Regions from separate parts of the Alcaligenes sp. SDU_A2 genome, predicted to be linked through region 1. Evidence: riboswitches for the same ligand, from Rfam matches in the RefSeq annotation. Region 1 holds a riboswitch; the other holds the start of a gene.

The links. Region 1 has a riboswitch for glycine ahead of AADW57_RS02330 (alanine/glycine:cation symporter family protein). Riboswitches for the same ligand answer to the same signal wherever they lie in the genome.
Region 2: linked by a shared signal. The riboswitch ahead of AADW57_RS08570 (D-amino acid dehydrogenase) and the one ahead of AADW57_RS02330 (alanine/glycine:cation symporter family protein) in region 1 are both predicted to bind glycine.

What each region holds. Positions count from the first base shown of each region.
Region 1 is NZ_CP151273.1:504,572-516,167, forward strand. Features, by position in the region: gene AADW57_RS02300 (peroxidase-related enzyme) at 1-366, shown strand, start outside; gene AADW57_RS02305 (hypothetical protein) at 517-1,617, opposite strand; gene AADW57_RS02310 (OmpA/MotB family protein) at 1,620-2,324, opposite strand; gene AADW57_RS02315 (hypothetical protein) at 2,327-3,844, opposite strand; gene AADW57_RS02320 (alpha-hydroxy acid oxidase) at 4,363-5,499, shown strand; gene AADW57_RS02325 (hypothetical protein) at 5,735-6,067, shown strand; glycine riboswitch at 6,524-6,615, shown strand; glycine riboswitch at 6,617-6,718, shown strand; gene AADW57_RS02330 (alanine/glycine:cation symporter family protein) at 7,149-8,513, shown strand; partial or broken gene AADW57_RS02335 (IS3 family transposase) at 8,815-9,085, shown strand; tRNA gene AADW57_RS02340 (tRNA-Thr) at 9,289-9,364, opposite strand; gene cysP (thiosulfate ABC transporter substrate-binding protein CysP) at 9,691-10,695, shown strand; gene cysT (sulfate ABC transporter permease subunit CysT) at 10,699-11,589, shown strand; gene cysW (sulfate ABC transporter permease subunit CysW) at 11,586-11,596, shown strand, end outside.
Region 2 is NZ_CP151273.1:1,826,575-1,838,170, reverse strand. Features, by position in the region: tRNA gene AADW57_RS08600 (tRNA-Val) at 297-373, opposite strand; gene AADW57_RS08595 (YkgJ family cysteine cluster protein) at 745-1,239, shown strand; gene AADW57_RS08590 (NADP(H)-dependent aldo-keto reductase) at 2,163-3,209, shown strand; gene AADW57_RS08585 (hypothetical protein) at 3,380-3,538, shown strand; gene nadA (quinolinate synthase NadA) at 3,667-4,809, shown strand; gene nadB (L-aspartate oxidase) at 4,809-6,284, shown strand; glycine riboswitch at 6,367-6,454, shown strand; glycine riboswitch at 6,456-6,542, shown strand; gene AADW57_RS08570 (D-amino acid dehydrogenase) at 6,588-7,949, shown strand; partial or broken gene AADW57_RS08565 (ATP-dependent DNA helicase) at 7,894-9,333, opposite strand; gene AADW57_RS08560 (VRR-NUC domain-containing protein) at 10,065-11,596, opposite strand, start outside.

The DNA of each region.
Region 1 (11,596 bases):
GCGCCCGGCGGCTTGCCGCGCGCCGAGCGCGAACTGGCCGCGCTGACGGTGTCGCGCATCAATGGCTGCGCTTATTGCGCGTCCGTGCATGCGCAGCGTTTTGAACAATTGGCCAAGCGCAACGACACCGTGCATCAAGTGTTCGAGGACCCGCGCAGCGCCGGCACCACGGAACGCGAACGGGCCATTGCCGCTTTTTCGGTCAAACTGACCGAAGCGCCCGACCAACTGGATGCGCAGGACATGGCCGCTTTGCACGCCCAAGGGCTGAGCGATGCGGACATTCTGGACCTGATCAATTCCGCCGCTATTTTTGGCTGGGCCAATCGCTTGATGCACAATCTGGGCGAATCCAAACCGCTTTAAGCGATAGCGGCATGTAGTTTGGAAGCAAGGCATGTCGTCGCTGGCGGCCTTGCCCCAGCTGTGCTGCCCGCGATCAGGGGCTTGGAAAGGCGCTCGAACGAATCCGTTCGAGCGTTTTTCTTTTAGGGCAGGGCAGCCTGGGACAGGCGATCAGGCATATCTTTCCAGCGCCTGAGCCAGACCATCAATTTGCCAGCCCGGCACCTTCGGGTATGGGGCGGGGTCCAGGCTGACGCCGGTTTTCAAGCTCGGCCAGGCCAGGTCCAGCGTAAACATCGCATCCACGCCGGGCAGCGCATGGTTCAGCTCGGGCATGGGCAAGCGCTTGGCGCGCACCAAGCCCAGCAAGCCGTGCAAGGCGGGGTCGGTAAAGCGGGTCAGATCGTCCCAATTGGAATGGGAGGGACGCGCCAGAGCGCGCTTGCGCGTAATCAACTGCATATCGGCGCGTTTGATGAACATGCTGGAGTGACCGGGCTGATCCCGATGGCAGGCAATGCACAGCGGTCGCAGATTGCTGGCCAGATTGTTGCCTTTATTGCTGTCTACATGGTGTACATGCAGCAGATGCCGGTGGTCCGCCAGCGTGATCCGGCATTCATCGCATTGCCAGTCGTGCTGTTGCCGGACGCGTTCCGAGATGTCTTTCCAGTCGTCGGTATAGCTGCCGCGCCCTATGTCCGTCTCCGTCCGGTTGGGCAGGTAGGTAAAGCAGGAGTTATAGGTCTTAAAGAACTCGGCAATATCAAAGCGGTTCCGGATCTGTTCACGGATATGGCGGTTTGATACCGCCGCTTGCTGGAAATTAAGCTTGTTCAGGCACAGTTTGCAGACCAATAAGTGTGCGTTGCCGGTGACTTCTGCCTTGGTAAAGGGGTTGAAACCGGTGATGGGGAAACTGCCGCTGAGGTTTTTGGTGGCAATGTAGCGCTCGAACCGTTTTTCCTTGCGCATGGTCTCTAGCCGCGAACAGTGGGCAATATGGAATTTATTGCCTTCTGCCCGGCCGGCCAGAACTTCGGCGGCATTGCGGTTGTGGTCTGGGATATATAACAGCACCTGCCTGCCCTGGTAGGACAGCAGACCGCCGATGTCCCCCAACTCGTCCAGGGCGACTTCCAGGCCCCGGGTTTCCAGAATCAGGTCGATGGGCTGGATTTTTTGGCTGGCTCCAACGCTAAATGGCTCCCGCGTCGATGTCAGCCGTTCGACCTGCCCCCACAGAGCCGCAAAATTAAAATGAAGGTTCATGGCTAGTCTTGCAGGATTTTCCGGATCTGTGTTTCGGCATTCGTCATTACCCGGAAGCTGACCCGGCGCGAACGCTCCGCATCTTCATGGCCGTGCTCGTCCAGCACCAGGCGGCTGGACGAAAAACCGACCGCCGCCATGTTCTGTCTGATCCACTCTTTTTCGCTTTTGACGGCATCCATATTCTGTATGTACAGCAGTACCGAACGGGTTCGTTCCTGCGACAGGGCCATATTGCGGAAATAGGCTTCTTCGGGCGGTGTCTGCTGGTTCCACTGCGAACTGGTGTGGCCTTCGATGCGGATCTCGTTCAAGGAATGGCGGAACTGGCTCAGCACCTTCAGGTAGCGTGGAAAAAAATCGTCCAGTATGTGCCGGAACGCCGGTTTGATAATGGCCGAGCCGGTCTGGAACAAGACATCGGGGGACTTGAACTCGAACGCCAGCGTCAAGGGATCGATGTCGGCGTTCCAGGCGTCCAGATCGTTCTGGAACTCCTTTTTCAGGTTCTCGTACAGCGCCACCTGGTTGTTCTGGTAGGTAACGGCCACTTCCTTGATCTTGTCGCGTTCGCCCAGGGCGTTGCGCATCAGCAAAATACTGATGAACAGAAACACGATCATCAAGCCCGACATCAGGTCCGACACACTCATCCAGTGGTCCGCATCTTCGGCCGCTTTTTTAGGCCCGCTTTTGCTCTGAAACATGCTTAGTTCTGCCCTGCGTGCGCATCCAGCTCTCGGGTCTGACGGCTGTAGGTGTCAAGCAAGTGCTTGGCAATCGTGGCCAAGGCACTGCCCAACTGATCCAGTGCCGCGTTCAGTTGGGTTTCCAGGGCCTTGTCCACCCCCTTTAACTGCACGTTGACGGCTTCGCCCGTTTGGCTGACGACGTCGGTAATCTGGCGCTCCAGGCCGTTCAGGCCCCGTTCCACGGTCTGGCGCATGGTGTTCACCGTCTGCTCCACCGACTGGTTCAGCGCATTGGCGGACTGGCTGACATTGGCCTCGATATGCCCCATGGCCGTTTGCACGGCCTGGCTGATGCCGTTGCTGATCAGGTCGGTGTTTTGCTCGACCTTGGTCATGGAACTGGTCAGCTCCTGCGAAATGGCTTCGCTCATGCCGGCGATCTCGTGGGCGGTCTTGATCAGGGACTGGTTGGTGCCCGTTACGCTGTCGCCAAACTCCGCTGCGCCTTCCAGAATGATCTTGGTCATGGCATCCGCACCTTCGCGGATCTTGGAGCCGACCTCTTCCAGCTTGCGTTGGATTTCCGGCATGGCTTGTGTGGCCTGCGCACGCATTTCTATAAAGGCGTCCAGATGGCGGGCCAGTTCCTGGATCTGGTGCTGATTCACGCTGAGCACGCCGGACAGCGCCTGCATGTCCTGCGGAATGCGGCCGGTTTCGACCTTGATCGCTTCCACCGCCACGCGGGTTCCGTCTATGGATTTCACACCGAGATCAAACAGCTCGGTCATTTTTTCCATCTGGCCCTTGTATTCAACCTGCCAGTCCACCAGTTTCTTGACCGATTCGTCCAGGCGCTTGAAGTTATCGCCGAACTGCTCCGTCAGATTTTGATTGAACTCCGTAATGACCCGGCTTAATGCTTCGATGACCTGTTCGGTGGCCGATTTGGAGAGTAGATCGCCGAAGGTTTGCAGTTGCGTCCACAGCTTTTCTTCAAAATTACGGTGTTGATTATTCTGGCTGCTCTTAAAGTCGGATAACTCGGTGCGCAGCAGCTTTAACTGGCCGACTAACGAACCTTCTTCTTTGCCGCCAATCGAGCTGACCAACGTAGACAGCAAAATCTGCTGGTTATTCATGACCGCATATATTTCGCGTGGGCCCACGTCGTCCGGAATATCGTCCTGCTTGGATTCGGGCTTTACCTGTTTGGACTCCCACCATTTGAACAACATGGCGCAGAACATGCCGACCACGCTGGTCACAAAAGCGGTTCTCAGGCCACCGAGCAGCCCGCGGATGCTGTCATCGATATTAGCCGGGTCAAAGACAAACAGCCCCCAAACGATGCCGGAAAATGTGCCCAGGATGCCGCAAGAGGTCATCATGGTGGGGGCAATCTCCACCAGCTTCGGGTTCGTGCCGGTTTTGACCGCGTGCCTGGCCTTGACGAATATCCAGCCTGTGATTGCGGCGAAAAAAAGAATGATTGCTATTTCTAGTTGATTTTCTTCTTTTAAAAAATCCATCATGGCAAACGTAATCCGATGCTGTGCAAATGAGCGAGAAGACAGAGAAAAGGGGAGGGCGTAGCTGCCGAATTTTCACTGTGTTAAATGTTAGTGAAAATTACAGTTTTTAGGGAATGCTGGAAATATACCCTAATCCTTATTTGGATTGTTGATTTCATTGGTTTTTTCTGAAATTCCGTCTTTTATTGTGTTGCTTTTTATAGTGGTTTTTTGAATTGGGTTTTTCTTGTAAAGCTGTGCTGTCGTTTGCGTTTGTGTTGGCGATGGTCTTGGCTCTTGTCTGCGGGATATGATCGCGTGCCGGTGCATCTGTTCTTTATGCAGCAAGCAATTCAAAGTTGCGGTGGCTCCGCCGGGGAGGGTTTGCTAGCGGACGGAGCGGCTGTCGGTCCAGTGGCAGGCTGTCCGGGTAGAAAACAGGATTTATCAGCACCGTCGTTTCACTATATGCTTTAGGTTTAAATAATTAGAATGACAGCCTGCAGTGGGCCGTTAAGCATATAAAGAGTGGCGACGACATGATGGTGAATCTTGACGATTTCAGGCAGGCGGCGCAGCGTGTGCTGCCCCGGTTTGTCTATGACTATGTAGCAGGTGGGGCCGACGATGAACTGTGTCTGCAGCGCAATCGTAGCGATCTGGAGTCGATGACCTTGATGCCGCGTAGCTTGCGCGATACCACCGCGGCCAGTACGCACATCCAGGTGTTCGGTCGTACCTGGAGCGCGCCTTTCGGCGTCGCGCCGGTCGGGCTGATCGATGTGGTACGGCCCCAAGGCGATAAGTTGGCGGCCCGCGCGGCAGGCAAGGCCGGATTGCCGTATATCTTGTCCACGGCATCCAATAGTTGTCTGGAAGAGGTGCGTCAGGCTACCGACGGCCCATGTTGGATGCAACTGTATGTCATGCAGGACAGAAGCATGGCGGACACTATTCTGGCGCGGGCGCGAGAAGCCGGTTTCGAGGCCCTGGTGCTGACGGTCGACGTGCCGGTCGGCGGCTATCGGGAAAAAGATCTGCGCCATGGCTTCAAACTGCCTTTCCGGCCTGGACCGCGTGTCCTGCTGGATATGGCGCTGCATCCTAATTGGCTGCGGCGACAAGCCTGGGCGGGGGCACCGCAATTCGTCAACCTGGTGCCGGCTGGCGGCGCGGGCTCGGCCCAGGCGCAGGCGGCCTTACTGTCCCGTACGATGGATCGCGCCCTGGTCTGGGAAGATCTGAACTGGTTGCGCTCGAAGTGGGACGGCCCTGTGCTGATCAAGGGCGTTTTGCACCCGGAGGATGCGCGGCTGGCGCTGCATGCCGGCGTGGATGGGCTGATCGTGTCCAATCATGGCGGGCGTCAGTTGGACGTGGCACCATCCAGTATGGCAGTGCTGCCGTCCATTCTGGACGTGGTGCAAAGCCGCTTGCCGGTGTTTGTGGACAGTGGCTTCAGGCGGGGCAGCGATGTGGCCAAGGCCCTGGCCCTGGGAGCGCAGGGCGTGTTTATGGGTCGGCCCGTGGCCTATGGCTTGGCGCAAGGCGGCGAACAAGGTGTGGCGCAGGTGCTGGATTTGGTTCGCCAGGAGTTGCTGCGCGCCATGATTCTGTTGGGCGCAAATCGGCCCGAAACATTGGCCGATTGCCTGCCCGTGCCGATGAGGGGGTAGGGCGCTTAAAAACATCGATAGCCGTCAGCAGGCCGTGCTATTTCGATTTTTTTATGGTTCTTCGCTAAATACCGGGGATTCCTTCGTATTGGGTGGGCCGTTCAGGCCAAGCAGAGAAAACCTCGGGTTCCCGCCAGACCGACCCTAGCAGGCCGGCTTGGCTGGGTCCTTCGCCCGCGCTATGCGCGGGTTCCCTGGTCAGGATGCCAGGGCGGGCGGGGCGTGAACTTGCAGGGTGATTCGTCAACTGGACGAATCACAAGCGTCCTGCTCGAACAGCACGCCCCTTGCCTCCCGCCCCGGCATCCTGCCTGCAGCGAAGGCCCTGACTCGCCCGCCATTCTGCTATGGTCGGCCTGGCGAGCACAGCACCGCTGTGCTCGACCCAAACGGCAAGGCGTCCGCGTACGCCGTACAAGGTATCAGCCATCCACATAATTTCTTGTTCGGCATGAAGGTGTATAGCCGGGGCTATGTCATCGGTGCTTTGAGCCGTTCACGGCGCAGCAAGATCAAAAGGGGCGGGTCGGATGGCTTGCCGCAGGCGGGGCGCGGGGACGGGGTGTAAGCGTCGTTCTGTGTGACGGCGGCGCTTGTTGCTTGTCCGGCGGACAAGCAACCCGCCGGAGTTAAGGACGCGTCCGGCCATACGCCCCGACCAAGGTACCGGCGCGCCGCGCTGGCAAGCCATCAGCCCCGTCCGAGCGTGCTGCGCCTTGAATGGCGTCTTCAAAAAACCAGTTCCTCATCGACTGGGTAAATTGGCTCCTGGAATTCTTCAAAGAACCTTTTTGAGTTATTGTTTTCTTTTTGTTTATTGCCTGTTTGCTTGGTGCAGGTGATTGCCGGAGTTAATCGGTTTTTATATCCATTCTGTTGTCATGCTGCTTGCAGGGTGACGGGCTGTGTATTTTCCTTGATCGGGGCGTTTTTTGGTGAATCCGAAAAATAGCTGGTAGTAACCCGAACGGGGTAAGCACCAATAGTTATCGAAATAGCGCACTTCTACTATGTGGGCGTCGATCGCTACGTTACGAAAGAGATCTTGCGCTACAGCAAGACGCCGAAGGAGCAACCACCCCGGAAACTCTCAGGCAAAAGAATCCTAACGTCAGGACAATCTGGAGAGAGGCATTCAATTGCCCGCCGAAGGGGACCGTGCAGGGCCTGCCACGCAGCGTCGCTCATGGATAAAGCTCTCAGGTCAAAGGACAGATGGGGTGCCAATGCCGGCCGGCATTGCGCTCCTTTGCCGTGTGCCTTCATTATGAGAACTTCGATAGCGTCACTCTTGCCCCTATTTGTTTCCGATAGCATCTCTCTTGCGCCGCATTCTGACGGCGATACGCAGGTGTAAGCTTTTACCGTCGATACGGCGATGGGCTCATCGCTGATCGCGTCGGGGACGGCATCGATGCGTATTTTTTTCTTCCTGCCTCGCGCCATTCACGGATATTCCTGTTTTTATTAGATTGTTTGTTAATCGTTCATTGGACGGTCCTGTCTCTAAAATGGGGACCTTCCTGGGCGCAGCTTCGCCTTGAAAGAGGCTGTTGATTATTCTGTATGGTTATGAGATATTTCCTGCCCTAATTGGGGGCGACATTCTGGTTCATTGAAAATAAGCATTAAACGCAAGGATAATTTATATGGACAAGCTCATAGAATTCATTGATCAGATTAATGCGGTGGCGTGGGGGCCGCCTATGCTGTTGCTGCTGACGGGTACTGGCCTGTTCCTTAGTCTAGGTCTGCGTTTCATACCACAGCGCAATCTGGTATATGGGTTCAAAATGCTTTGGAAAGGGCGTAAAAGCACCGAAAAAGGCGATATCAGCCCCTTCAATGCCTTGATGACCGCCTTGTCCGCCACCATCGGTACCGGCAATATCGCCGGCGTGGCCACGGCCATCTACTTCGGCGGGCCCGGTGCCATGTTCTGGATGTGGGTCATCGCCCTGGTCGGCATGGCCACCAAGTTCACCGAAGCCGTTTTGGCCGTGCACTTTCGGGAAGTGGATGACAAGGGCCGCTATGTAGGTGGCCCTATGTACTACATCAAAAATGGCCTGGGCAGCAATTGGAAATGGTTGGGTATTGTGTTTGCCACCTTCGGCATGTTTGCCGGATTCGGCATCGGCAATACCATCCAGTCCAATTCGGTGGCCGAAGTCCTTAAAACCACGTTCAGCATTCCCACGCTGGCCACCGGCAGTGTCATTGCCGTGTTGACTGCGCTGATTCTGGTCGGCGGCATCAAGCGTATCGGCGAAGTGGCCGGCAAGCTGGTGCCGTTCATGGCGCTGTTCTATGTGGGCGGCGGTCTGATCGTATTGGTCCTGAACGCCGACAAGATTCCTGATGCGTTCTCGTTGATTTTCTATCACGCCTTCAATCCTACGGCAGCCGGCGGCGGCTTCCTGGGTGCCACGGTGTGGGCTGCCATGCGCTACGGCATTGCGCGCGGCATCTTCTCGAACGAAGCCGGCCTGGGCAGCGCCCCGATTGCGCACGCTACCGCTCAAACCGACAATCCCATCCGTCAGGGCACGGTAGCCATGCTGGGCACCTTCCTGGATACCATTGTGGTGTGCAGCATTACCGGTCTGGTCATTCTGGTGACCGGTGCCTGGCAAAGCGGCGAGAACGGTGCATCCCTGTCGGCCTTCGCCTTTTCCCAGACACTGGGCGTGGCCGGCCAGTACATCGTCAGCATAGGTATCGCCATCTTCGCCTTCACCACCATCATTGGCTGGAGCTTTTACAGCGAAAAGTGCGCTCAGTTCCTGTTTGGCGAACGGTCTAACCTGCCGTTCCGCCTGCTGTGGATTGTTGCCATCCCCATCGGCACCTACCCCGGCATGGACTTGGCCAGCCTCTGGCTGGTCGCCGACACCCTGAACGCCTTGATGGCCATCCCCAACCTGATCGCCCTGCTGTTGCTGAGCCCAGTCGTCTTTAAACTGACGCGCGACTACTTCGGCAATCCGCGCCTGGTGCATCAGGTCGGATAAAGCAAGATCGACTCTGCTGGGGAGGAACACATCCTTCCCGGACCAGATCGCGGATTAGCTGTGACAAACGCCAACCCGAAAGGGTTGGCGTTTGTATTTGAGGCATCCATTGTGAGCCTGTTGATTGGGAGGTAGGCTGCATGGACCGGCTCGGCCTAGCCCAAAGTGCGGACATTGCTCTGTCTGTATTGCCAGCCTTCAGGTCGCTGTTGTGTCAGACCAGACCGCTGTGCAGGTCTTACATGTTGCTGGTTTTCGCCTTATCAGCTCGGGGTACTGTTCAGCTGTCTGGTAATGCCCCCGTCAATCGCAGCAAACCGATAGGTTGATACACCAAAGCGACAGAGGCTCTCAAGGTAGCTTCAAGTGGTCGTTGCAACACCTCAACAAAAGAGGGGTTATACAGAGCGACACGCTCAAACTGGTATCGAGTCTTTTGTAGGCCGTCGCGGAGAGAGTTACGACAACGCCTTACAGAAACCATCCATGCTCTTTATAAGGCAGAAGTGATTCATCGTCGTGGCCCCTGGAAAACCAAGGCATTTGTTGAATTGATGGCGCTCGAATGGGTTTAGCAATGTTGAGAATCACCGTATGCGGGTCTTAGCCCAGTGCGGTCGGAATGGTGTAATCAACCGTGACTATTGAATGCCTATCCCCCGCTTATGGGGTAGAGCCGACTGCTTACGGCATTGACCGAATTTGGTTTTGCTTACACGGAACCCAAAAAGCAAAACGCCACCCGGTTAGGGGTGGCGTAGGTGCTTGATAACTTTGGTGCCGGCTAAAGGAGTTGAACCCTCGACCTTCGCATTACAAGTGCGCTGCTCTACCAACTGAGCTAAGCCGGCGAATTTACGATTATAGCGGTGTTCCGGGCGGTGTGGCAATTATTGTGTTGCAGTCCAGCAGTCCAGCAGTCCAGCAGTCCAACCGGGCAGGGCTTAGTGGCTTGGTGGTTTTGTTCGACGCTTATTTTTTGGGTAATACATTTCTTTTAGTTATAAAAGAATGCCCAAAAGTTCGTTTTAAATGCCTTATCCCCTATCCATAATGAATTCCATCAAGGCTGCGGTTATATGCAGCTGTCGTGTGGGGCGGTGTGTGTCGGCGGTTGCAGGCCCCTGCCAACTTTATCCGGGATGTGACGGGCCTGTTCGGGCCCCAGGGGAAAATCATGAAATTGAAGTCTGTGCTGGGTGCTGCCTTGTTGTTGTCGTCGTTGGTGGGCGGTGCGGCCAGTGCGCAAGTCACGTTGTTGAATGCCTCGTTCGATGTGGCGCGCGAGACCTTTGCGGCCATCAACCCCAAGTTCGTCGAGTACTGGAAGGCTAAGACCGGTCAGGACATCAAGATCGATCAGTCCTTCGCGGGCACATCCCGTCAGGCCCAGGACATTAGCCAGGGCAAGAAAGTGGACACGGTCACTTTCAATCAGGTCACAGATATCGAGTTTTTGGCCGAGCGCGGCGCAGTGGCCAAGGACTGGGCCAGCAAGTTTCCTAACAATAGCTCTCCTTACTACAGCACGATTGCGTTCTTGGTGCGCAAGGGCAATCCCAAGAACATCCAGTCCTGGGATGATCTGGCCCGCGACGACGTAAAGTTGGTGTTCCCTAATCCCAAGACCTCGGGCAATGCGCGTTATACCTATCTGGCTTCCTGGCTGTACGCGAATGATAAGTTCGGCGGTGACGAGGCCAAGACCAAGGAGTTTGTGCGCAAGATCCTGGGCAATGTCGAGAGCTTCCCTACGGGCGGGCGCGGCGCGACGGTGGCGTTTGCGCAGAACGGTCAGGGCGATGTGCTGCTGACGTTCGAGTCTGAAGTGATCAATATTGCCGGCAGCGACGAGTTCAAGGGCAGCGAGTTGCAGATTGTGGTGCCGCCGGTCAGTGTGTTGGCCGAATTCCCGGTGGCCGTGGTAGACAAGGTCGTGGATCAGAAGGGCACCCGCAAGGAAGCGACCGAGTACTTGCAGTTCCAGTACACGCCGGACATCCAGCGCCTGTTGGCCGGGTTTAACTACCGGGTGACGGACCCTGTCGTGGCTAAGGAATTTGCATCCAAGTATGCGCCGGTCAAGCTGATCAACCCGACCGATGTGTTGGGTAGCTGGAAAGACATTCAGGCTCGCCATTTTGTCGCCAACGGCATTCTGGATCAGTTGCTTGCGAAATAAGTCATGAGTCGTTCCATTCAGGATCAGACCGCAGGCATCCAAGCGGTGCCTGCGGTTAAACCCGTTTTTTTTCTGCGCCGTCCTGTTATACCGGGCTTTGGGCTGAGCTTTGGCTTCAGCGTCCTGTACCTGTCCATTATTGTGCTGCTGCCTTTGTCGGCGCTGTTCATGTATGTTGGCGACATGAGTCTGGCCGACTATTGGCGGGCGGTGACGGACAAGCGGGTTGTCAGCAGTTATCAGGTCACCATCAGCGCGGCTTTTTATTCCACGGTGATTGCCAGTGTGGTGGGTTTCATCATTGCCTGGATCATTACGCGTTTTGAGTTTCCGGGACGGCGCTTGATCGATGCGCTGGTGGATCTGCCCTTTGCCTTGCCTACATCGGTGGCCGGGCTGACGCTGGCGACTTTATTCGTGCCGGGCGGCTGGTTTGGCCAGTTTCTGCCCGAAGGCTGGAAGGTGGCGTATCAGTATCCGGGCATTGTGCTGGCCATGACCTTTACCAGTCTGCCGTTTGTGGTGCGCATTGTGCAGCCTGTCATCGAGGAGCTGGGCGAAGAATACGAGGAAGTGGCCCAGACCTTGGGTGCCACAGCCTGGCAGACGTTTTGCAAAGTGGTGTTCCCGCCTTTGATTCCGGCCATTGTCACCGGCGCTGCCCAGGCGTTCATCCGCAGCTTGGGTGAGTTCGGCGCGGTCATCATGATTGCCGGCAATATCCCCTATAAAACCGAAGTGTCGTCCTTGATGATTTTTGTGCGTTTGCAGGAATTTAACTACCCGGCGGCGGCGGCGATTGCGTCTGTAATTCTGCTGGCCTCTTTGTTGCTGCTGTTTACCCTGCAACTGGTGCAGAGCCGTCTGCTGGGCTGGCAACGGAGGGGGGCATGAGAAAAGC
Region 2 (11,596 bases), 1.3 Mb from region 1:
TGCACGACGACCTCTGGCTGATACGATTGAGCCACCCTTGACAGATCATGATAAAAACAAGGTGCGTCGCCCACAGCAAAGCGTCATGATCTGATGCAATGATGGTCGGACTACCAGGATGAACAACGTGGGAAGCGCCCAAATAGCCATGCTCCCATTCGTTTTGTCCGTGCCCACACCCCAAAACGATCTGGGACTGGCTTGGCGCAGCTTGGAACGCTGAGCAACAAAAAAGCCCCAAAGCATTGATCTTTGGGGCTTTTCTTGGCACAGCTTGGTGCTGTGTGCATGTATTCTGGTAGGCAGTACTGGATTCGAACCAGCGACCTCTACGATGTCAACGTAGCGCTCTAACCAACTGAGCTAACCGCCTGCGGTGAAGAAATGAAATAATAGTCCTTCTACAGAGAAGCTGTCAACACTTTTGTGCGATTTTCTTTAAGAAATTGAGTTTTTTTCTTCTAGATGGCCTGACAAGATACAAAAAAATCATTGAACATCCACCTAAGTTATTGTTATTTAATAGGTAATAGTCGGCCATGCCGCAGACGGAAAAAATCGCAGTGCAACCTTCTTCGGGAAGATTGATACATATAGATACACAAAGGGTGTCTCTGCGCTGCATCATCGTTTTGTGAAGCACGCAAATTTTTCTATTCAGGATGCAAGCACAAAAATAGAATATTTGCTTTAGGCTCTGGATGCGCGGCGGGGCCGCGCATCGGCTCTGGGATCGTCTCCATCATGTCTTTCTCTCACCTTACGCCTGCACCGACCGATCTGCGTGATCTGCCCGGTGTTCAGGAAAGTCCGCTGGACCCTGTTCGTTATGATCCGCCCAATGACGAGGTGTTCGACGATAATCCCTGTTTAAGTTGTGGTGTGTGCTGCGCCCACTTCCGGGTGTCGTTTTACAGCGGCGAGCTGGCAGGCGAGACCGGCGGCACGGTGCCTGTAGAGCTGACAACCCAGATCGGCCCTTTGCGTGCGTGCATGAAAGGCACGGAGCAAGGCGGGGGGCGCTGTATTGCACTTCGGGGCACCTTGGGTCAGCCTGGCATCCATTGCGCCATTTACCTGGATCGCCCCAACCCGTGCCGCGATTATCAAATCTGGGAAGCGGACGGCAGCCCCAATCCAGATTGCCAGCGCCTGCGCGCCAAGCATGGCCTGCCGCCCCTGCCCCACCGTCCCGATCCACAAACGCCGGCCACGCCGGAACACGACAAAGCGGCCTAGCAAGGACTAGCTCATCAACTGGCCGGCTTGTCGTGAACCGGCTTTTTTATTGGTTCTTCGACGAGTTCCGGAAGCCAGTTTAGCCAGTTGATGACAAACTGGCTTTTTGAAGACGCCATTCAAGGCCCAGCAAACTCGAGCAAGGCTGATGACTTACCGACGCACCGGTGCCCTGGTTGGGCCACATAGCCGAGTGCGTCCTTAACTCCGGCGGCTTGCTTGTCCACCGGACAATCAACAAGCGCCGCCATCAAACAGAACGACGCTTACACCCCGTCCCCATATCCCAGCGCATCGCCCCGGCAAGCCCATTCGACCCGCCCCTTTCGAGCGTGCTGCGCCTTGAACGGTTCAAAACACAGGTGACATAGCCCCGGCCATACATAGTCATACCCAACAGAACATTGAGCGTATGGCTGATATCTTATTCAACGCACGCGGACGTCGCGCCATTTGGGCCAAACAGAGAGAACCTCGGGTTCTCGCCAGGCCGGCCATAGCAGGCCGGTGGGCGAGTCAGGGCCTTCGCCGCAGGCGGGATACTGGGGCGGGAGGCAAGGGGCGTGCTGTTCGAGCAGGGCGCGTGTGATTCGTCCGGTGGACGAATCACACTGCGAGTTCACGCCCCGCCCGATCCAGTATCCTGACCAGGGAACCCGCGCGCAGCGCGGACGAAGGCCCCAGCCAAGCCGGCCTGCTATGGCCGGCCTGGCGAGAACAGCACCGGCCTGCTTGACCCAAACAGCCCACCCCATACGAAGCAATCCCCGGTATTGAGCGAAGAACCTTTTTATTACCCGGGCGCACAAGCACATGCGCCAGAACCACCATAGACAAAAGTCGCTCTCAGCGAGGGCCGTAAAACGCGCTACCATGCTGCTCTTGTAGGGCCGCCCGGCCCTGCGTTTTCGGGAGTTGATGTAATGAAATACCGCAAGCTGGGCAATACGGACCTGGATGTCAGCGTGATCGGTCTGGGCACCATGACCTATGGGGAACAGAACAGCGAGGCCGACGCCCACGCGCAACTGGATCTGGCGTTGGAATTGGGCGTGAATCTGGTTGATACCGCCGAAATGTACCCGGTGCCGCCATCGGCCGCGACCCAGGGCCGGACTGAACACTATATAGGCACTTGGCTGGCCAGCCGTGGACGCCGTCAGGATATTGTGCTGGCCAGCAAAATCGCCGGCCCGCAGCGCGATCCGCAGCGCCCAGGGCATATCCGCGACGGCGCGACTCACCTGGATCGCAAAAATCTGGAGCAAGCCCTGCACGACAGTCTGCGCCGCCTGCAGACAGACTATCTGGATCTGTATCAGTTGCATTGGCCCGATCGCAGCACCGTCACCTTCGGCCAGCGCAGCTACCCCTGGAAAGACGAATACACCGTACCGATCGAGCAGACGCTGGAGGTGCTGGATGATTTTGTACGCCAGGGAAAAGTGCGCCATATCGGCGTATCCAACGAAACACCGTGGGGCGTGGCACGCTACCTGGAACTGGCCCGGCACAGGTCCTTACCCCTGATCGCCACCATCCAGAACCCCTACAATCTGCTGAACCGCGTGTTCGAAGAAGGTTTGTCGGAGTTCTGTCATTACGATGGCGTGGGCCTGTTGGCGTATTCGCCGCTGGCGATGGGCGTATTGACCGGCAAGTACGACCACGGTGCCCGGCCCGCCGATGGCCGCCTGACCGTCTACGAACGCTTTAAGCGCTACGATGGCCCCAATGCCCGCGAAGCGGGCCTGGCCTATAACGATCTGGCCCGCCGCCACGGCATCCCTCCCGCTCAACTGGCCTTGGCCTGGGTAAACCAACAAGCATTCACCAGCAGCAACCTGATCGGAGCCACGACCCTGGAACAACTGCGCGAGAACATCGCCAGCGTAAATGTGACGCTGGACGACGAACTGATTGCCGCCATCAACGAGATCCATCGCCGCTACCCCAATCCAGCTCCCTGATGGTCAAGGCGCTTGATCGCGCACGTAAAAGCCGATCAGGCGCTACCTTGGAGCGACACCGTTGGAACAACACCGGGCGGGCCGATCGGTCTGCCCGGAGAGTCTGGCTACGCTGTCACTCCGGGCAGACCGGACTACGGAAGCCAGACAGTGCCAGCAAAGGGACCAACATGGGCAACAAGACAAACCGTGCAAACGATGCGGACAACCAGATAGACCGCTCGGGCACGCAGCCCGTCCCGGCTCCAAGCACCGCCGCGGCCAACGCCAACGCCAACGCCAACGCCAACGCCAACGCCAGAAAAACACATAAGTCATCAGGCGGCTAAATAAAACATCGCTTGCACAGGCTGTTTTTTCCTATTATGCTCAAAAAAAGCATAATAAACCGGAGACACATCCCATCTGCCGGCTTTTTTTGATTCATTTATACTCAATTTGAGCAATAAGGAAGGCCATGCCTACGCAATTTCCTATCGACGTTTGCCAGCCCCGCGACAACGCAGCACTATCCCACCATATTGCCTGGCAAGCTGTGCCCGGTAAAAGTGCTGCTCCTGCCGACGCCCGGCAGTTGCGCACCGAACTGGCCCAGACACTGCGTGAGCAGGACGCCGTTCTGGTGGCGCACTACTACACAGACCCGGATGTACAGGACCTGGCCCTGGAGACCGGAGGCTGCGTGGGCGACTCGCTGGAAATGGCACGTTTCGGGCAAGAACATGCCGCGCGCACCGTCGTTGTGGCCGGCGTCAGTTTCATGGCCGAATCGGCCAAAATCCTAAGTCCCGACAAACGCGTACTGGCCGTACATGCGCAGGCCACATGCTCACTGGACCTGGGCTGCGCTCCCGAGGACTTTGCCCGATTCTGCGACGCCCACCCCGATCGCAGCGTGGTGGTCTATGCCAATACCAGCGCCGCTGTGAAAGCCCGGGCCGACTGGGTGGTGACCTCATCGATTGCGCTGGATATTGTGCGCCACCTGCATGAGCAAGGCAAAAAAATCCTGTGGGCTCCGGATCGCCACCTGGGCGCATACATCCAGCAGCAGACCGGGGCCGACATGCTGCTGTGGCAAGGCTCCTGCCTGGTTCACGACGAATTCAAGGCCGACGCGCTACAAACCATGAAGCAAACCCATCCGCAAGCACGGGTACTGGTACATCCCGAATCCCCGGCTGGCGTCATTGCCCTGGCCGATGTAGTGGGGTCGACCACGCAACTGATCAAAGCTGCCTGCCAGGACCGGGCCGACACCTTTATCGTGGCGACAGACCAAGGCATTTTGCACGCCATGCGACGACAAGCACCTGGCAAGACATTTCTGGCCGCTCCCACGGCTGGTGAAAGCGCCACCTGCAAAAGCTGTGCCTATTGCCCCTGGATGGCCTTGAACTCCTTGCACGCCTTGCACGCCTTGCGCGACAGCCTGCTGCAAGACGGCCCCGGCGTGCAGATCGACGCCAACATCGCGGCGCAAGCCCGCCGTTCCCTGCAACGCATGCTGGATTTTGCGGCAGAGCGTCAGACCGCGCTGCGTGTCCAGGCGGATATGGCCGAGCATACCGCCTTGTTTCAGCACGTCGGAGCCGCCTGATGAGCACGCACGTGCTGATTGTGGGGGCAGGACTGGCGGGCCTGACCCTGGCCCTGTCCCTGCCCCGAACGCTGACGGTAACAATCATCAGCCACGTCCCCCTGCCCGGCGGTGCCAGCCCATGCGCGCTCGGCGGCATTGCCGCCGCGATAGACCCGCAAGATAGCCTGGAACAACATGTGCTGGACACGCTGAACGCCGGCGCGCAGCACGCTGACCCGCAACGGGTGCAGGCTATTTTGCAGTCGGCACCAGAAGCCGTGCAGTGGCTGCTGGAACAGCATGTCGCTTTTGACCGTACGGCCGACGGCGCACTGCATCTGACCCGCGAAGGTGGCCACGGGCAGCGCCGCATAGTCCATGCAGCCGATGCCAGCGGGCAGGCTATCATGCGGGCATTAACACAACGACTGTCCAAGGCCAGCCATATACAGGTGCGCAGCCCATGCCAGGTACTGGCCTTGCGCCGCAACAGGCACGGCGCGATAGCCGGGGTGGATCTGTACGATCATCGTCGTGCTGCGCACCAGACCCTGCAGGCGGATCATGTCGTGCTGGCGACCGGCGGTCTGGGACGGCTCTATGCGCACAGCACCAATCCTGAAGGCGCGTTGGGCCACGGCGTGGCGCTGGCCTGGCGTGTCGGGGCCACCATACAGGATCTGGAATTCCTACAGTTCCACCCAACCTGCCTGCGCCAGGACGGTCCACCTCTTTTACTGACAGAAGCCTTGCGCGGCGAAGGCGCGCACCTGCTCGATGCCCACGGACAGCGTTTCATGCCGGCACACGATCCCCGCGCCGAGCTGGCACCGCGCGATATCGTGGCCCGCGCCATCGACGAACAGATGCGCCGCGAAGACCGGCCACATGTCTGGCTGGATGCCCGCCATCTGGGCTCGGCAACCTTGCAGCGCCAGTTCCCACGCGCCCTGCAACAGTGCCTGCAACGCGGGTTCGACCTGCGTCGGGACTGCCTACCCGTGGCTCCAGCCGCACACTATGCCTGCGGCGGGGTGCTGACCGATCTACACGGCCATAGCAGCATTGCCGGACTGTATGCCGTGGGCGAGGTCGCCTGCACCGGCCTGCACGGAGCAAACCGACTGGCCAGTAATTCATTGCTGGAATGCGTAATCATGGGCCGGGCCGCCGCGCGCGCCATTATCGACACACCGCCTGCCCGCCGTGCCAGCTTGGAGCCCTTGCCTGTCGCCGAACCCGCCCTGCCCCGGCCAGATCCCAGCCTGCCCGAACTGCAGACTGTGATGCAGACTCAGGTAGGCCTGCGCCGCCATCACCAGGGTCTGACGCAAGCCGCACACACTCTGGCCGACTGGCGCACGCGCCTGGCCAGCGGCGATTCGAGTCCCGCCAGAACAGCACTGGGTTTAAGCGTGGATACCGCCTGGCTGCTGACGCAAGCCGCACTGGCGCGTGAACACAGCCTGGGCGCTCACTATCGATTGGACTGAGCAAATGGCACGCCGCTCACAGATCCCTAGGTTTTCCCTGATTGCTCTATAGCCCTATTAACAGTATGGTGTGCCTGTCATTGCAGGCGGTATGAAAGAGACCTGTTCACTCAGGCGCCGACGGAGCAACCACCCCGGAAACTCTCAGGCCAAAGGATCGTACCAGCCCGACAATCTGGAGAGCGGCGCATAGCGCGCCCACCGAAGGAGCCTGGTCCGCACGCGGCCAGATAAACTCTCAGGTCACAGGACAGATGGGGTATTGTCGCCAACCGGCGGCAATTCATCCCTCTGGAGCCTGAAATGTCTCACATCGCCGTCATCGGCGCCGGTATCAGCGGCGTCACCACTGCTTACGCCCTAGCCCGCCAGGGTTTCCAGGTTACGGTCATCGACCGCCTGCGCTATCCTGCCATGGAAACCTCGTTTGCCAACGGCGGCCAACTATCGGCCTGCAATGCCGAAGTCTGGAACAGCCGCAGCACCATCATGAAGGGCCTGAAGTGGATGCTGCGCAAAGATGCGCCGCTGCTGTTCAACCCCCGCCCCAGCTGGCACAAATACAGCTGGATGGCGCAGTTCATGCGCGCCATCTCGGGCTACGAGACCAACACCATCGAAACCGTGAAGCTGGCCATCACGGCCCGCGAAAACCTGTTTCAATGGGCTAAGGACGAACAAATCGATTTCGACCTGGAACAGCGCGGCATTTTGCACATTTACCATACCGCCTACGGATTCGAATCGGGCAAGCGCGTCAGCCAGTTGCTGCAACGCGGCGGCCTGGAGCGCCGCACCGTCACCAACGAAGAAATCCACCAGATCGAACCTACGCTGCAAGGCACTTACTACGGCGGATTTTTTACGCCCTCGGACGCCACGGGCGACATCCATAAATACACGCGCGGCCTGGCCCGCGCCTGCGAACAGCGCGGCGTGCGCTTCTTGCAAGACACCGAAGTGCTGGGCGTGCGCTGCGGCCCGCCGCACCAGATCCAGTTGCGTACCGGCACCGGCACGGACGCGCAAACCCACAGCCTGCAAGTCGATTCGCTGGTGGTGTGCGCCGGCGTCGGCAGCCGCCATCTGGCCAAGCTGCTGGGCGACTACATCAATATCTATCCGGTCAAGGGCTACTCGATTTCCGCCTACCTGGATACACCTGAAAGCCAGGCAGCCGCGCCCTGGGTCAGCCTGCTGGACGAGGAAGCCAAGATCGTGACCAGCCGCCTGGGCAATGACCGCTTGCGCGTGGCCGGAACCGCCGAATACAACGGCGAAAACAAAGACATACGCGCCGACCGCATCGCCCCGTTGGTGAACTGGACACGCCGCAATTTCCACGACGCCGCCACCGACCGTGTCGTGCCTTGGGCGGGCCTGCGTCCCATGATGCCCGACATGATGCCGCGCGTACAGGCCGGCAGCCGCCCCGGCGTCTACTACAACACCGGGCACGGCCACCTGGGCTGGACGCTGTCGGCCGCCACGGCGCAAATCATTACCGAGCTGATTGTGCAGCGCACTCGGGAAGCCGAGCCGCTTCGATCCGCCACCACGGCGGCAACAACTGCTGCACCCGCCGCTGCCCATAGCGCTCGTCCAGCAGATACACATAGCCCCGATCCTGTTCATCGCGAATCACACGGCCCGCGGCCTGTATAACCTTGCGCAAGCCAGGGTACAAATAGGTGTAGTCGTAGGCCCGGCGTTCCCCGAACAGCCGGGCCATTACCTGCCGAACCGACTCGTTGACCTCGTTAAACTGGGGCAAACCCAGTGTGGCGATAAAGGCCCCCAGCAAACGCTTGCCGGGCAAATCCACCCCTTCGGAAAACGCCCCGCCCAAGACGGCCAGGCCGATGCCTTGCCCTTGCGGCGTAAAATGCGCCAGAAACTGAGCGCGCTGGGTATCATTCATGGACGGGGTCTGCCGCCATAACGGCAGTTCGGGATAGCGCTGTGCCAGCGCTTCATACACCTGTTCCAGATAATCAAAACTACTTAAAAACAGCAGATAATTGCCCGGCTGCGCCGCATAGGCGTGCGCGACAATATCGCAGACACTGCTCAGACTGGCGGCCCGATCGGCATAGCGGGTGGACAAACCCGCATACCGGCGCACCTGCAATTGCTCGGTACGATATGGCGAGGGAACATCCAACACCGGACTGCATGGCGGCACGCCCAACAGATCGCGGTAAAAATCGGTGGGGGTCAGCGTGCCGGAAAACAGCACCACGCCGTGCGCATCACCATAGCGCTCCTGCAAAAACGGTGCCGGCACCACATTACGGATGCGCACAGTCATACCCTGACGCCCGGCGACCGCATCGAACAAGGAATGCGCCCCGAAATACCCAGCCAGATCCGCAAAATACAGCACAGAAAAATACGCCTGCAACAAGGCGCTGTTCTGCGGCAAGGGGTGGTCGGCCACGTGACTGCCCAGTCGTGCCGCCAGATGCTCGCATTCCTGCAGCAGGGACGCGGGAATGGCTTCCTGCCCCATTTGCGTGCTGCCTTCCTCGCCCAGACAGTCGTCCATGACCCGTACAAGGCGACTAAGGTAGCGTTTCAAGTTTGAAGGCGCGCTTTTGCGCGCGCCGCGCAACTGCTCCTGCGACAGTTCGGCTGAATACATGCTGCGCGCCCGATCCAACAGATTATGGGCTTCGTCCACCACCACGGCGCTGCGCCAGCGCTGGGACAGCGTCTGACCATGCAGCATGGCCGACGTGTCGAAATAATAGTTATAGTCGCCGACCGCCACATCGCTCCAGCGCAGCATTTCCTGTCCCAAATAGTAAGGACAGACATCATGATCCCGCGCCACGGCCTGCAAAGTATGGCTGTCCAGTTGGGGCTGGGTCACGGCACAGGCCCGGGCAGCAGGCAAGCGATCGTAAAACCCGTGAGCCAAGGGACAAGACTCGCCATGACAGGCCTTGTCCGGATGGACGCACTGCTTGTCGCGCGCCACCAGTTCCAGCACGCGCCACGGGGCAGGCCCGGCCGTTGCCAGGCGATCAAGCGCATCCAATGCCATTTGCCGGCCGGAATTTTTGGCCGTCAGATAAAACAACTTATCCAGACCGGCCTCGGGCATGGCTTTCAGCCCGGGGAAAAGCACGGCCAAGGTCTTGCCTATGCCGGTAGGAGCTTGCGCCATCAGGCACTGTGCATCGCGCTGTGCCCGGTAGGCGGCCACGGCCAGCTCCCGTTGGCCGGCCCGAAAACCCGCAAAGGGAAACGACAAGTGCCGGCACGCCTGGTCGCGCGTTTGCCGATGCTGCTGTTCTTGCTGCGCCCAGATCTGATACAGACGGCATTGCTGCTCGAAGAACGCCTGCAACTGTGCCCGGTCCTTATATTCGGCCAGCGCTGTTTCAGTATGCTTGTCCACCTGAAAGTACACCACGCTGACCGTCAGGCCGGGCAGATCGCGCTCCTGGCATAGCATGGCGGCATACATCATGGCCTGGGCCTGGTGCAAACGACGATGATGGACCGGAATACGCTCGAATGCCCCCCGGTAGGTCTTGATCTCCTCCAGCCGCAGCGCCTGAGGGTCGAAACCATCGGCACGCCCACGTACCCGCAAGTCCTGGAACTGCGATTCCAGAGACACCTCGGATTCGTAATGCGACGGGCGTTGCAAACGCAGCTGATCGTGCCCCCACATGCCTTCCTGGGCGCTGGGTGCGGGTGTAAAGCGCAAGTCCAGATCGCCGCTGCGGGCGGTAAATTCGCACAAGGTACGCACGCCTACAGTCATGCTCATGCAAGCGGCTCCCGGCTGACATGGCAGACCCGCGCCGGAATACCCTGCTGCTCGAAATAGCTTAGCCAACGTCGCTGATTATCTTGCAGACGATCCCCCGGCCCCTTGACCTCGATCAGCTCGTACCAATTCTGCGCAGGCAGGAAACGGATCAGGTCCGGCAGACCGGCGCGGTTATCGCGCCAATCCTGCAACACACGCCGGAAAATCGCGTGCAGATGCTGCGGGGGAATGCAGCGCAAAGCCAGCTCCAGCGTGTTTTCCCCCAAAGCCGGCCAAAACAGCAAGGGACACTGCATACCCTGTTTGTCGCGCCAGCGAGCCCGTATGCATTCTTTGTAGCCGGGACCATCCAGCAAGGCCAGCGCCTGATCGAATAAAGGCCGGCGCCGCGCCACGAAATCCGGACTGCTCCAATCGGCAGGGCTGCTCTGGTAGGGATGAAAGAACGCACCGGGCAAAGGCGCAAAAATGGCCTCCCAGCACAGCAGCCCCAACAAGCCCGGCAGCAGCGTATTTTCCACATATTGAACCGGTGCCAGTTCGGTATGCCAATGCGCCATGACCTGCCACTCCACGCGCTGCCCGTCATCGGGCAGCACCAAGCGGCTAAGCTGGGTGCGTGCCTGCGCCCGCTCCAACGACACCGGCTGTTCAGGCCACCTGGCCTTGGGAGCCAGTTTACGCAAGCGGGGCAGCATGCGCGCCAGCTTCTGGACTTCGGCTTCGCTTTCGGGCCGTTCCCAGGCCTGACAAAACAGGCCCCAGGCATCAGGCCCGTTCTGCTGCCTCTCCAGCACCCGCACACGACGCTGCCGGGCACCGGGCCAGGTGCTGCGGCAATAGGCCTGGTCGGCCAACTCCCACCAGGCTTGGCGCTCGGCCTCTTGCCCAAGTGAAAACAACGTTTTGTCCCGACGGCGCTGCAACCAGTCGCTATCGGTCACGATGGCACACACCGCCTGCAAACGCGCTTGCCATTGCGCGCGATCTGGCACGTCCGGCGCTTCGCGCAACCCGGACAGCGTTTCGTACAGCCGCACATCGTCCAGATGACGGAAAGCACGACTAGCGGCATCGAGCATCAGCGTTTCGTAGCGGTATAGACCCAGATCGCTAAGTACAAATTCTGACCAGTCCTGGTACTGGTTGCCGAAAAACAGCAGTTGCAGACGCTGCGCCCATGCCGTGACGCTCTCAGACAGCCGCAGGACATCGCTCTGCTCCGCCGCCAGACCTGGCCAATCGGCGCAGGGCCGAAGCTGATCTCCATGCCGAAGCGCTACTTGCGCGCGACATTCGTGCTTGCGCGCGCCCGCTGGCAAAGGTGCGAACATGGCACGCAACTGCGCAAGCGTATGCAGATGAAAGACACCGTCCAGGTCCAGTGGCGGTGCCAGACAGACCAAGCCTGCCTGAGCCAGCTCTTGTGTCGCTGCACAGATGTCGGCAATTTCGGGATAACGCAGCTTGCTTACCCGAAACAAGCTACCTTTGCGCATGACAAGACGCACCAGCAAAGCCTGGG